DNA from 2 places in the Leifsonia sp. fls2-241-R2A-40a genome. Region 1 is predicted to be linked to the other one. Evidence: predicted binding sites of a transcription regulator. Region 1 holds the regulator's gene; the other holds the start of a gene.

Region 1 (6,310 bases):
CGTGCGCGGGTCGCTCCCGACCGGGCTGGACACGGCAACGGCGTCTGCACTCGCAGAGAAGACGCTGGTCGGTGGCGTGATCGACGGCCACAACATCTGGCGCGGCGACCTGGAGGCCGCATTCGGAACGCTCACCGAGCTTCTGTCGCTCAGTCCCGACGTCGCGGTGTCGACGTCCACCTCGCTGCTGCACGTCCCGCACGATGTCGAGGACGAGCCGGAGCTGGATGCGCGGCTGAAGTCGTGGCTCGCCTTCGCCGACCAGAAGGTCGCCCAGGTGGCAGTGCTGGCCCGCGGCATCGTCGACGGGCACGAAGCGATCCAGGACGAGCTGACGGCGGCGACGGCGGCGCTGGCCGACCGCGCGGGAGCCCCCGGCGTGCGGGTTCCCGCCGTCCGCGAGCGGGAGGCGGCGCTCACCGACGCCGACTTCCGCCGCGGCGAGTACACGGACCGCCTGACGGCCCAGGAGGAGGCGCTCGGGCTGCCGTTCCTCCCCACGACGACCATCGGATCCTTCCCCCAGACGGCCGACATCCGCCGGTCGCGCGCGCAGCTCGCCAAGGGCCTCATCAGCGAAGCCGAGTACCTCGGCCGGATGCGCGACGAGATCAAGCGCGTCGTCGACCTCCAGGAGGAGATCGGGATCGACGTCATCGTTCACGGCGAGCCGGAGCGCAACGACATGGTCCAGTACTTCGCCGAGAACCTGGAGGGCTTCGCGGTCACCCAGAACGGCTGGGTGCAGTCGTACGGCTCGCGCTGTACGCGCCCGTCCATCCTCTGGGGCGATGTCTCCCGCACTGCCCCGATCACCGTCGACTGGTCGACCTACACGCAGAGCCTCACCGCCAAGCCGGTGAAGGGGATGCTGACCGGCCCGGTCACCATCCTCGCCTGGTCGTTCGTTCGCGACGACCAGCCGCTCGGCGAGACGGCCCGTCAGGTGGCGCTCGCGCTCCGGGACGAGATCGCCGACCTGGAGGAGGCGGGCATCCGCGTCGTCCAGGTGGACGAGCCGGCGCTCCGTGAGCTGCTGCCGCTCAAGAAGGCGGCGCAGGACGAGTACCTGGAGTGGTCGGTCGGATCGTTCCGGCTCGCGACCTCGGGCGTCGCCGACCGGACGCAGATCCACACGCACCTCTGCTACTCGGAGTTCGGCGTGGTGATCGACGCGATCCGCAACCTCGACGCGGACGTGACCAGCATCGAGGCCGCGCGCAGCCGGATGGAGGTCGTGCACGACATCCAGCGCTCCGGCTTCGAGCACGGCATCGGCCCGGGCGTCTACGACATCCACTCACCGCGGGTGCCGTCGGTCGAGGAGGTCACCGAGCTGCTGGAGACGGCGCTGGGCGCGATCCCGGGCCGCCAGCTGTGGGTGAACCCGGACTGCGGTCTGAAGACCCGTGGCTACGACGAGACGGTCGCCTCGCTGCGGAACATCATCGAGGCCACGCGCGGGGTCCGGGAGCGGGCGTCGGTCTCGGCCTGACACGTCCCTACGACGGAGCCGGCCCCGGTACGCGCACAGCGAACCGGGGCCGGTGCCTATGCGGGCGCCGTGTGAGGATGACCGTGTGGTGCACATCCCGGACGACGACTTCGAGCGGATGGTCGGCGACATCTTCGACGGGCTCCCCGACGACATGGTGGGGCCGCTGGAGAACGTAGCGATCCTCATCGAGGATCAGCCGCCCGGAGCGCGGCCGCGGCTGTTCGGGCTGTACAGCGGCCGTCCGCTGACCCGCCGCTCCGTCTACGGGTTCGGCGAGCTGCCCGACCGCATCACGTTGTTCCGCAACAACCTCGAGGCATCGGCACGGACCGAGGACGAGCTACGGGCCCGGGTGCGGGTCACGCTCGTGCACGAGATCGGGCACTACTTCGGGCTGTCGGACGAGCGGTTGCGGGAGCTCGGCTGGGCGTGAGCCCGGCTGGGCGGGAGCCCATCCACTCGGCTGAGGTCGCTCAGACGGCCCGGAGGACCGCGACGACCTTGCCGAGCACTGTCGCGAAGTCGCCGAGGATCGGCTCGAAGTTGGAGTTCCGGGGCAGCAGCCACGTGTGGCCGTCGCGCTGCCGGAAGACCTTGACGGTCGCCTCCTCGTCGAGCATCGCCGCGACGATGTCCCCGTTCTCGGCCGTGTTCTGCGCGCGGATGACCACCCAGTCCCCGTCGCAGATGGCCGCGTCGATCATCGACTCTCCGACGACCTTCAGCATGAACAGTTCGCCGTTGCCCACGAGCTGGCGGGGGAGCGGGAAGACCTCGTCCACCTGCTGCTCGGCCGTGATCGGGATGCCCGCGGCGATGCGGCCGACCAGGGGGACCATGGCGGCGTCGCCGACCGGCGTCTGGTTCTCGTAGTCCGGAGTCGCGCCGGAGGACGATGGCAGGTCGATGAGGATCTCGAGCGCGCGCGGGCGGTTGGGGTCGCGCCGCAGGTAGCCGCTCAGCTCGAGCTGGTTCAGCTGGTGCGTCACCGAGGAGAGCGACGAGAGGCCGACGGCGTCGCCGATCTCGCGCATGCTCGGCGGATAGCCGCGCTGGCTCACGGAGCGCTGGATCACATCGAGGATCGCCAGCTGCTTGTCGCTCAGGTTCTTGCGGCGGCGTGTGCCTCCGCGGGCCTGGTTGTCGTTCGACACGGGCGTCCTCTCCTGGCCTTCGGGCGTCCGCCGGGATGGGTCCCGGCAGGAATGTCGGTGGTACCTGATCTGATGTCCTCAGACAGTCGAAACTGTATCCGCGTCGGGAAGGGAAGACAAACATGTGTTCGAGCGTGTCGCCAACTTTTCCGGCAAATAGGCCAAATGAGCGCGCCTTGCGGATTCAGACATTCGAAGATACATTCGGAACACAGCTTCGCACCCGCGAGCCTGAGGAGGTCACGAGCATGAGTGCAGTACTGATGAGCGAGTCGGTTCCTACCCTTCGTGCGGTCCCGCCGCTCCCCGAAGGAGCGCGTGTGCGCCTGCGCCTCACGCGCCGCGGCCGTGCAGTGCTCTCGGCCCTCGTCGCACTCCCGCTGGTGATCGGAGCCCTCGTCTTCGCACTGAACGGCGGAGGCGCCGTCGCGAACGGCGAGCAGGCCCACGTCAGCTTCCAGTACGTCAGCGTCGAGTCGGGCGACTCCCTCTGGTCGGTGGCGCAGCGCGTGGCCCCGAACGCCGACCCCCGCGACGTGATCTCCGACATCGTCTCGCTCAACGGCCTCGACTCCGCCGTCGTGTCCCCGGGGCAGCAGCTCGCCATCCCCTCGAAGTACGCGCACTAGTCCGGTCGCACTCCGGCGACCGTCGGGCTCGTCAGTGCCCTCGGGCTCGGCGGTACTCTCGGGCGAACCGCGAGTATTCGGTTCCCTTGTTTCGGCGCTGGGGATTCTCACGACGTTGCATGAACTCTCGTTCTCGCACGAGCGCGAGGTAGCGTCGGTAACGTTCTCTCGAGATCGCGCCGCTTTCGGCGGCGCGGCGGACGGCGCAGCCCGCATCCTGGGTGTGGGAGCAATCCGTGAACCGGCAGGATTCGGCGAAGGCTTCGATGTCGGTGAAGACTTCCTCGAGCGGCGCACGTGTCGACACTCCGAGTTGTCGTATGCCCGGCGTGTCGATGATGACGCTCACTCCGCCGGGCAGGGGAGTGATGGTCCGGGCGGTCGTGGTGTGCCGGCCTTTTCCATCGCGCTCCCGCACGGCCTGCGTCGCCTGGACGTCGGTGGAGGACAGCCTGTTCACCAGGGTGGATTTCCCGACCCCGGAGTGACCGAGAAGCACTGCCGACATCGGTTCGCTGAGGAGATCTCCCAGCGTCTGGATCCCCTCGTCTGTGACCGCCGAGGTGACGGTCGTATCGATGCCGGGTGCTGACGCCGCGATGACCTCGAGGGCGTATCCACGTTCGCGGTCAGAAAGCTCCTCGACCTTCGTCACGAGGAAGTGGGGAGTGGCACCCGACTCCCATCCGGTGACCGCCAGCCTCTCGACGAGTCCCGGTCGCATAGCCTCCCTGGCCGTCAACGTCAGGAGGACGAGATCGACATTGGACACGAGGGGCTGGACCTCGCCAGATGACTTCGCCCTGGTGAGGACGTGGTAGCGCGGTGCAAACCGCACGGACGCCTCTCCCTCGTCTCCCGGCGAAATCCATGCCCAATCGCCCACCAAGACATCCCGATCGCCGGGCAGCGTGGCGGCATGTTCTGCGCCGGACGGGTCCAAGGCGCTGATCGAGCGTCGATCAACGCGTGAGACCCGACCGAGCCATGCATCCGGAGGGCGGGCGACGCTTTCAGCCAACCGTCTCGCTGTGGATGTCAGTCCCAGTGCCATCTGATTCCTCCGCTTTCGTCCTCGTGGCCGATGAACTCGACAGGCGATGACGAGAGGACTCCCGCCAGCGCCGCGACCGACGCTGGGCGAATGCGATCGATAGCCCGGATGACTTCCGCAGGCGAGAACCGGCGCCGCCGCTCCCAGGAACTCGCCAGTGCGCTCACCCGCCTCGGAAGATCGTCATAGGCGATCAAGGTCCCCGTCCTCAGATGTGCTTTCGCCACGTCGACTCGTTCTGCGAGCAGCGGATCTGAGGCGAGGTCGTGCATAGCGTCCGCCATTGCTCGCGCTGCCGCATCCTCGTCTGATGTAGCCACGGTGGCGAATGCGCTGATCAGCCCGATCGTGCCGTAGTCGGTATAGAACGTACGCGGGGAGTAGGACAGTTGCCGATCGGTTCGGAGCTGTCGGACGAGCAGCGACGAGAAGCCTCCACCGAGAAGCGCGACGAGGACATTCGCAACCGCACGGTGTTCGCCGCTGCGGTTGGGAACCGTGTAACACGAGAGCAGATGCGTGTGACCGCGCTGCGTGTCGGCTTTGCGAATATGGAGCACGCGCAGTTTCGCCGGCGATGCCGAGGTAGCACCCGATGTCTTGGGCGGCGCGGAGCCATGTTGCCGAGCACCTGTCGCGAGGCCGAGGGCGTCAGTGTTCGCGGGGCCGCTCGTGAAGATGGTGATGTTTCCGGGTCGATAGTGGTCTGACCAGAACCGGTGTGCTCCCGCCAACCACTCGCTTGTGCCCGGGGCCATCGATCTCTGGCTGAACAGGTGCTTCTCTGCGACACGCGACAGCGCACGCAGGGGGTCACCTTGCTGAATCGCCCGTTCTGCAGCGATGATTCGCTGTTCCGCTTCCACCGCGCTGACAGAGAGTTCTGGCTGGAGGATCATGCGATGGAGTTCGTCGAGCGCGATCGCCGCCTGGTCATTGGGAACGGTCACCCCGAACGATGTGAAATCGCGAGCGGTGGCTGCCGTCGGTCGCGCGCCGAGCTCCTCCAGCGATCGAGTGCGGGTGCTCAGCGGCGTGCCGTCGGCACGACGCAGGACGAGGTGCTCGACGAGATGCGCGAGGCCGCACGCGCTTTCCGGATCGCTGCCGTATCCGGTGCCCACGCGGACTTCGAAGCACTGGATGCGGCGCCCGCGAAGACGCTCGCTGATAACCAGGATGCCGTCCGCAAGGATGCCGATCGATAGCCCGTCCCTCACGAGAGATCGACGCGGGCCGTTGCTCGCGCTTGTTGCTCGAAGTGGCGAAGGAGCACCAAGCTCATCACCAGCCAGATCACGGCGACGCAGGTCTCCACACCGCACTGGACCCAATAGTCGCCTGTGCCGGCTCCGCTCAGAGACCTGATGCCTTCGATGGCGTGGCTGCTGGGCAGCACCGCACCGATCCAGGCCAGAGGTGCCGGAAGGTCCGACGATGCGATATTTGCTCCGGAGGTGACGAGCATCACCAGGTAGGTCCCGGTGGCGAGTTGGTAGATATCGCGGTAGATCAAGCCGAAGGCGCTGAGGGCGAGGCCGAGAGTCGAGCAGGAGAAAGCCGCAAGCACCACTGCGACTGCGTAGAGACCGATGTCCTCCGGCGGAAAGGGCAGGCCCGCCACGAGGAACCCGAATACGGAGATGACGACGGAAACGGCGATGCCGCACACCACGCCGGGGATCAGCCGGCCGACGAAGACGGCCGTCCGGGGCGCAGGCGAGGCGAGCAGAGCCGACAGGGTGCCGAACCGTCGTTCGTCGGCGATCACGCTCACCATTCCCCCCACTCCGGCCGCGGCCGTCGCTTGGACGGCGTTTCCGGTGATGAAGAATTGCTGGCTTCCATAACCATTCGCGTTGCCGAGCGTGACGAAGAAGATCGTCTGCAACGCAGGGGTGATGAGGAGCGATGCCACGAAGAGGGCAGGTGTGTTCCAAGCGAAGAGCGCCCGGTAACCGAGGCGGCCGGAGAT
Region 2 (6,310 bases), 310 kb from region 1:
CGATCGGTCTCGGGGCCGCGGTCCTCGCACTGACCGCCTGTCTCTCGGCGCTGGGGGAGGCGCCCGACGTCATCTGGGCCGTTCCCGCCGCGCCGCCGCGACCGGGGTCCCGGAGGGATGTCGTGCAGCTGGGATGGTCGTACAGTTCTCGCGGCGGCCGCGTCTCGCCGGAGGGCCTGCGCGCGCTCCGCTCGGTCGCCGAGCGCACGCTGCGGCTGCGCGGTCTCGACCTCGAGGACCGTGCCGCCGATCCGCAGCTCGACCTGCTTCTCGGTCCCGAGCTGCTTGCGCTCCTGCGACGCGGTTCCGCCGTCGCGCCCCCGCGCACCGCCCAACTCGGCGCCATGCTCGACCGCCTGGAGGCGATCGCCCGTCACGACGACGCCGCGCCGTCCCAACCGAACGGCGGGCCGCGGGCCCGCACGTCCGCCCCGACCTCTGAGGAGACGCCCCGTGCCCGCTGACCCCCGCACCGCATCCGCTGCGCCGCCCGTCGCCCTCCCGATCGCGGAGGTCGCGCGCCTGGGCGCCGACGTCCTCGACCGGGTCGGGAGCGTCGTCGTCGGGATGCGCGAGCCGCTCCGCGTCGCGTTCGCGACCATCCTGGCCGGCGGTCACGTGCTGTTCGAGGACGTCCCGGGACTCGGCAAGACCCTCGCCGCACGCAGCATCGCCGCAGCCGTCGGCCTCGATTTCCGCCGGCTGCAATGCACGCCCGACCTCCTGCCGTCGGACATCACGGGCTCGTTCGTGTACGTGCCGAGCACGTCCGACTTCGAGTTCCGCCCCGGCCCCGTCTTCACGGGGCTCTTCCTGGCGGACGAGATCAACCGCACGTCGCCGAAGACGCAGTCGGCGCTGCTGGAGGCGATGGCGGAGGGGCAGGTATCGGTGGAGGGACGCAGCTTCCCGCTGCCGTCGCCGTTCCACGTCGTGGCGACGGCGAACCCGATCGAGTCGGAGGGCACGTACGCGCTGCCCGAAGCGCAGCTCGACCGCTTCATGGTCCGACTCAGCGTCGGCTATCCGGATGAGGCGGGCGAGGCGCGGGTGCTGCTGGCGCGCGTCGCCCGGCGGCACGAGGTGGCGACGGTCGACCCGGTGATCGACGCCGACACCCTGGCGGCCATGCAGGCGGGGGTCGAGGCGGTCGACGTCGACCCCGACATCGCGGAGTACTGCGTGCGCCTCGCGGCGGCGACGCGGAGGCATCGCTCGGTGGAGGTCGGCGCCTCCCCACGCGGGTCGCAGGGACTCCTGCTGGTCGCCCGCGCCCTCGCCGTCCTCGCCGGCCGCGATTTCGTCATCCCCGATGATGTGAAAGCGGTGGCCGTCCCGGTACTGGCGCACCGTCTCACCCTCACCGTGCAGGGCTGGACCAGCGGAGTGACCGCGGAACAGGTGGTCACCGAGGTCGTCAACACCGTCGCCGGACCGCCCGCAGTCGGGGCGGCCCGACGCGCGGGCGACGAGGCGCCGGCGCTGTGACCACGTCACGGTCACGGCCGAGCGGGATGCGCCCGCGGGTCCGCCGATGACGGATCGCACGAGCACGTCGACACGGACGCGGTGGATGCTGAGCCCCTCCCTCGCCGCGGCCGTCATCCTGGGCGTGATCGGCGTCGTCGTCGCCTTCGTGATGTCGCGGCCGGAACCCGCCCTCGTCGGCGCGCCGCTTCTGCTCGCCGCGGCGATGGGATGGGACCGGCGCCCCTCGTCGACGGCGTCCGCCGACGCGCCCTCCGACCTGGTCACCGTCACCGCCTCGGTCGCATCCGCCGCCGGCGTCCACGACGACGGGGGAGTCCCGGTCCTCTCCGTCGAACTGGGCGCTTCGGCCACGCAACGGCCGGACGCCCTGCAGCTGCGCCTCGCGCTGGGCGGTGCCGCGCCCGTCGACGCGGTCGTCACGCCGCGTGCCGCGGTCGCGCTCCGCGGCGAGGTGCCGGTGGTCCACTCGGGTCGCCAGCAGGTTGCCGGGGTGCAGGCACGCGCGGTCGGGGCCGACGCCGCGTGGGTCGGCGAACCGGGGGAGGAGGCCGCCGTGGACCGCGTGGTGCGCCCGCGCCAGCTGCCCGTCCGCAGCCTCCCGCTTCCGGCTCGGCTGCTCGGACTGACCGGCCAGCACACCTCCTCGCGCCCGGGTGACGGCGGCGAGTTCCGGGACATCGACCTGTTCCATCCCGGCGACCGGCTGCGCCGCATCGACTGGCGCGCCACCGCGCGTGCGGGACGTGCGGGGGAGCTGTATGTCCGCCGCACCACCGCGACCTCCGACGCTGCGGTCCACCTCGTCCTCGACGCACGGGACGAGCTCGGCGCTGCGGTCGCCGACTGGCCGCGCCCCTACCCCCGCCCGGCCGTCTCCTCGCTGGATGTGGCGCGCGAGGCGGCGTCCTCCCTCGCCGCCGCCTATTCCGCGGTGGGCGACCGCGTCGGCTTCGATGATCTCGGGGAGTCGCGGCGCGTCCTCCCGCCGCGCGCCGGGGCGCGGCACCGTGAGCGGGTGCTGCGGGCCATCGAGCTGACCGTGCCCAACGGCGTGCCCTATCAGCGCGTCCGCGCCCCGCGGCTGTCGCCCGGGTCTCTGGCGTTCGTCCTCTCGGTCTTCCTCGACGATCAGCCGCTCACCCTCGCGCTGACGTGGCGCGCGGCGGGTCACCGGGTGATCGCCGTCGACGTGCTGCCGGCCCGCGAGGGGCGCGACCTTCCCGTGCGCGATCGCCTGGCGTTGCGGACCATCGAGCTGGAGCGTCGTGTCCGGCTGCAGCAGTTGCAGGCCGGGGGAGTCGAGCTGCTGACCTGGGAGGATCCGGCGGTCCGCGAGGCGGCGTTCCTCGCACTGACGACCAGGGCGGCCCGGCGATGAGCGCCCGTCCGGAGCTCGGAGGCCCGCCGGCCCTCGCCGTGGTCACGGTCCCTGGATGGTCGCTGCGCGCGCTGTTCGCGGCGATCGCCCTCCCGCTCGTCCTGGTCGGCGTCCCGACCGGCGCATGGACCGGGATCGCGGCCATCCTCGTCGGCGTCGCCCTCTGGCGTCCCCGCTGGCTCACCGCGTGGGTGCTCCTGGGCGTGCTCGTGCTCTCGTCGCTGATCGAGCCGGGCGTCCTGACGGTGCGGCTGATCGCGCTGATCGCCGGAGTGCACGCCCTCCACGTCGTCGCCGCCTGGATGCTGGTCGTGCCCGTGACCGCGCGGGTGCAGCCCGCTGTGCTGCTGTCGTCCTTGCGCCGCTTCGTCCTGATCCAGCTCCCCGTGCAGGCCGCCGCTGCCGTGCTCCTCCTGGTCCGTGCCGGAGCAGGCGCTCCCGTGCTGGCGATCCCCGCCGGGCTGGCCCTCGCGGCGGTCGTCGGGATGCTCTTCCCCGCGCTCCTGCGTCGCCCGCCGCGCTGACTCCGTCCACTCGACGGGTAGCAATGTCGGTGGTCGCGCTTAGACTCGCGCCTGCATGGGTGAGCCGTGCCGCATCCGGTAGAATCGAACACACGTTCGATCCCTCGGGCGGGATGCGCGGTGGGCGAACAGCCCCGATTTCACAGCACGGATGGCGGAGAATAGAGCGAGTGAGCAGCGGGCGAGTGAATAGCGAGACGGGAAACATCAGCAGAGTGACGGGGTCGCACCTCAGCGTGCGCGGAGCACGCGTGCACAACCTCCACAACGTCGACCTCGAGATCCCGCGTGACTCGATGGTCGTCTTCACGGGTCTCTCCGGCTCGGGCAAGTCGTCTCTGGCGTTCGACACGATCTTCGCCGAGGGGCAGCGCCGCTACGTCGAGTCGCTGTCCGCCTACGCGCGCCAGTTCCTCGGTCAGGTCGACCGTCCGGACGTCGACTTCATCGAAGGTCTGAGCCCGGCCGTTTCGATCGACCAGAAGTCGACCAACCGCAACCCGCGGTCGACCGTGGGCACGATCACCGAGATCTACGACTACATGCGACTGCTGTGGGCCCGCATCGGCGTGCCGCACTGCCCGATCTGCGGTGAGCGCATCCAGCGCCAGACGGTCCAGCAGATCGCCGACCAGCTGATGGAGCTGGAGACCGGCACCCGGTACATGGTCGTCAGCCCGGTGGTCTCGCAGAAGAAGGGTGAGTTCGTCGACCTCTTCAAAGAGCTGGCGGCGAGCGGCTACTCGCGTGCACTGGTCGATGGCGAGCAGATCCAGCTGGCCGACCCGCCGACGCTGAAGAAGCAGGTCAAGCACGACATCTCCGTCGTCGTCGACCGCCTGGTCGCGGGTCCGGACATCCTGGGCCGCCTCACCGACTCCCTCGAGACGGCGCTGCGGCTGACCGACGGACTCGTTCAGATCAACTACGTCGACCGCGAGGGCGCGGCCGCGTGGCAGAACTTCAGCGAGAAGCTGTCGTGCCCGAAGGGCCACCCGATCCAGCTGACCGAGATCGAGCCGCGGACGTTCTCGTTCAACGCGCCTTTCGGCGCCTGCCCCGAGTGCTCCGGCCTCGGCACACGCATGTCGGTGGACGACGAGCTGCTGCTCGGCGACGACGAGCTGAGCATCGCCGAAGGCGTGATCGTGCCCTGGACCACCCAGGGCAAGGGACTCTTCAACTACTACGAGAAGCTGCTCGACGGCCTCGCACGCGACCTGAAGTTCTCGCTGAAGACCCCGTGGAAGAAGCTCCCCGACAACGTCAAGGACGCGGTCCTCCACGGCGACAACTTCGAGGTCAAGGTGCGGTGGAAGAACCGCTACGGCCGCGAGATGTCCTACACCTCCGGCTTCGAGGGCGTGGTGCCCTACATCGAGCGCCAGTACCTCCAGGCCGAGACCGACACGCAGCGGGCCCGCTGGGCCGAGTACCTGCGCGAAGTGCCGTGCCCGGTCTGCGGCGGCAAGCGTCTGAAGCCCGAGGTCCTCGCGGTGCTCGTGCACGGCAAGAGCATCGCGGATGCCTCCCTGCTGAGCCTGAGCGACGCCCGCAGCTTCATGGAGAAGCTGCACCTGACCGAGCGCGAGCAGAAGATCGGCGCGCAGGTGCTGCGCGAGATCAAGATCCGCCTCGACTTCCTCATCCAGGTCGGGCTGAGCTACCTCGACCTGGCGCGGGCGGCGGGCACGCTGTCCGGCGGCGAGGCGCAGCGCATCCGCCTGGCGACCCAGATCGGCTCCGGGCTCACCGGCGTGCTCTACGTGCTCGACGAGCCCAGCATCGGTCTGCACCAGCGCGACAACCGGCGCCTCATCGACACCCTCGTCGCGCTGCGCGACCTCGGCAACACGCTCATCGTGGTCGAGCACGACGAGGACACCATCCGCACCGCCGACTGGATCGTGGACATCGGTCCGGGGGCGGGAGTCAACGGCGGTCACGTCGTGCACTCCGGCTCGTACGACGAGCTGCTGAAGAACACCGAATCGCTCACCGGCGACTACCTGGCCGGCCGTCGCGAGATCGTCATCCCCTCGAAGCGCCGCAAGATCGACAAGAAGCGGATGATCCGAGTCGTGGATGCGGAAGCCAACAACCTGAAGAAGGTGACGGTCGACTTCCCGCTCGGGACGTTCGTGGCGGTCACCGGCGTGTCCGGTTCCGGCAAGTCGTCGCTGGTCAACGACATCCTGTACCGGGTGATGGCGAACAAGCTCAACGGCGCCCGCAAGGTCCCGGGCAAGCACCGCACCGTCACCGGTCTCGAGAACCTCGACAAGGTCGTGCACGTCGACCAGGCGCCGATCGGACGCACGCCGCGCTCGAACCCGGCCACCTACACCGGCGTGTTCGACCGCATCCGCAACCTGTTCGCCGAGACGCCGGAGGCGAAGGCCCGCGGCTACCTGCCCGGCCGGTTCAGCTTCAACGTCAAGGGCGGCCGCTGCGAGGCGTGCTCGGGTGACGGCACGATCAAGATCGAGATGAACTTCCTGCCCGACGTGTACGTCGCGTGCGAGGTGTGCGGGGGAGCCCGGTACAACCGCGACACGCTGTCCGTGCACTACAAGGGCAAGAACATCGCCGAGGTGCTCGACATGCCGATCAGCGAGGCGGCGGAGTTCTTCCGTCCGATCTCGGCCATCCACCGGTTCCTGCAGACGCTGGTCGACGTGGGTCTCGGCTACGTGCGGCTCGGACAGAGCGCGACCACGCTCTCCGGCGGCGAGGCGCAGCGCGTCAAGCTGGCCACCGAGCTGCAGCGCCGCTCCAACGGGCGCAGCGTCTACGTGCTCGACGAGCCGACCACCGGTCTGCACTTCGAGGACGTTCGCAAGCTCCTGCTGGTGCTGAACGGTCTGCTCGAGAAGGGCAACACCGTGATCGTCATCGAGCACAACCTCGACGTCAT

Evidence for each region. The regulator LexA, encoded in region 1, represses DNA repair genes until DNA is damaged. The targets are predictions, from matches to a motif close to TCGAACANNTGTTCGA.
Region 2: a site for LexA is predicted at 3,478-3,493, ahead of uvrA (excinuclease ABC subunit UvrA). Genes of this name have one in related genera too.

The regions. Positions count from the first base shown of each region.
Region 1 is NZ_JARVRS010000001.1:2,774,827-2,781,136, forward strand. Features, by position in the region: gene metE (5-methyltetrahydropteroyltriglutamate--homocysteine S-methyltransferase) at 1-1,495, shown strand, start outside; gene QRN40_RS13740 (metallopeptidase family protein) at 1,581-1,931, shown strand; gene lexA (transcriptional repressor LexA) at 1,972-2,652, opposite strand; gene QRN40_RS13750 (LysM peptidoglycan-binding domain-containing protein) at 2,901-3,281, shown strand; gene rsgA (ribosome small subunit-dependent GTPase A) at 3,313-4,335, opposite strand; gene QRN40_RS13760 (M16 family metallopeptidase) at 4,320-5,555, opposite strand; gene QRN40_RS13765 (ABC transporter permease) at 5,552-6,310, opposite strand, start outside.
Region 2 is NZ_JARVRS010000001.1:3,080,086-3,086,395, forward strand. Features, by position in the region: gene QRN40_RS15200 (hypothetical protein) at 1-464, shown strand, start outside; gene QRN40_RS15205 (AAA family ATPase) at 454-1,488, shown strand; gene QRN40_RS15210 (DUF58 domain-containing protein) at 1,535-2,869, shown strand; gene QRN40_RS15215 (hypothetical protein) at 2,866-3,393, shown strand; gene uvrA (excinuclease ABC subunit UvrA) at 3,507-6,310, shown strand, end outside.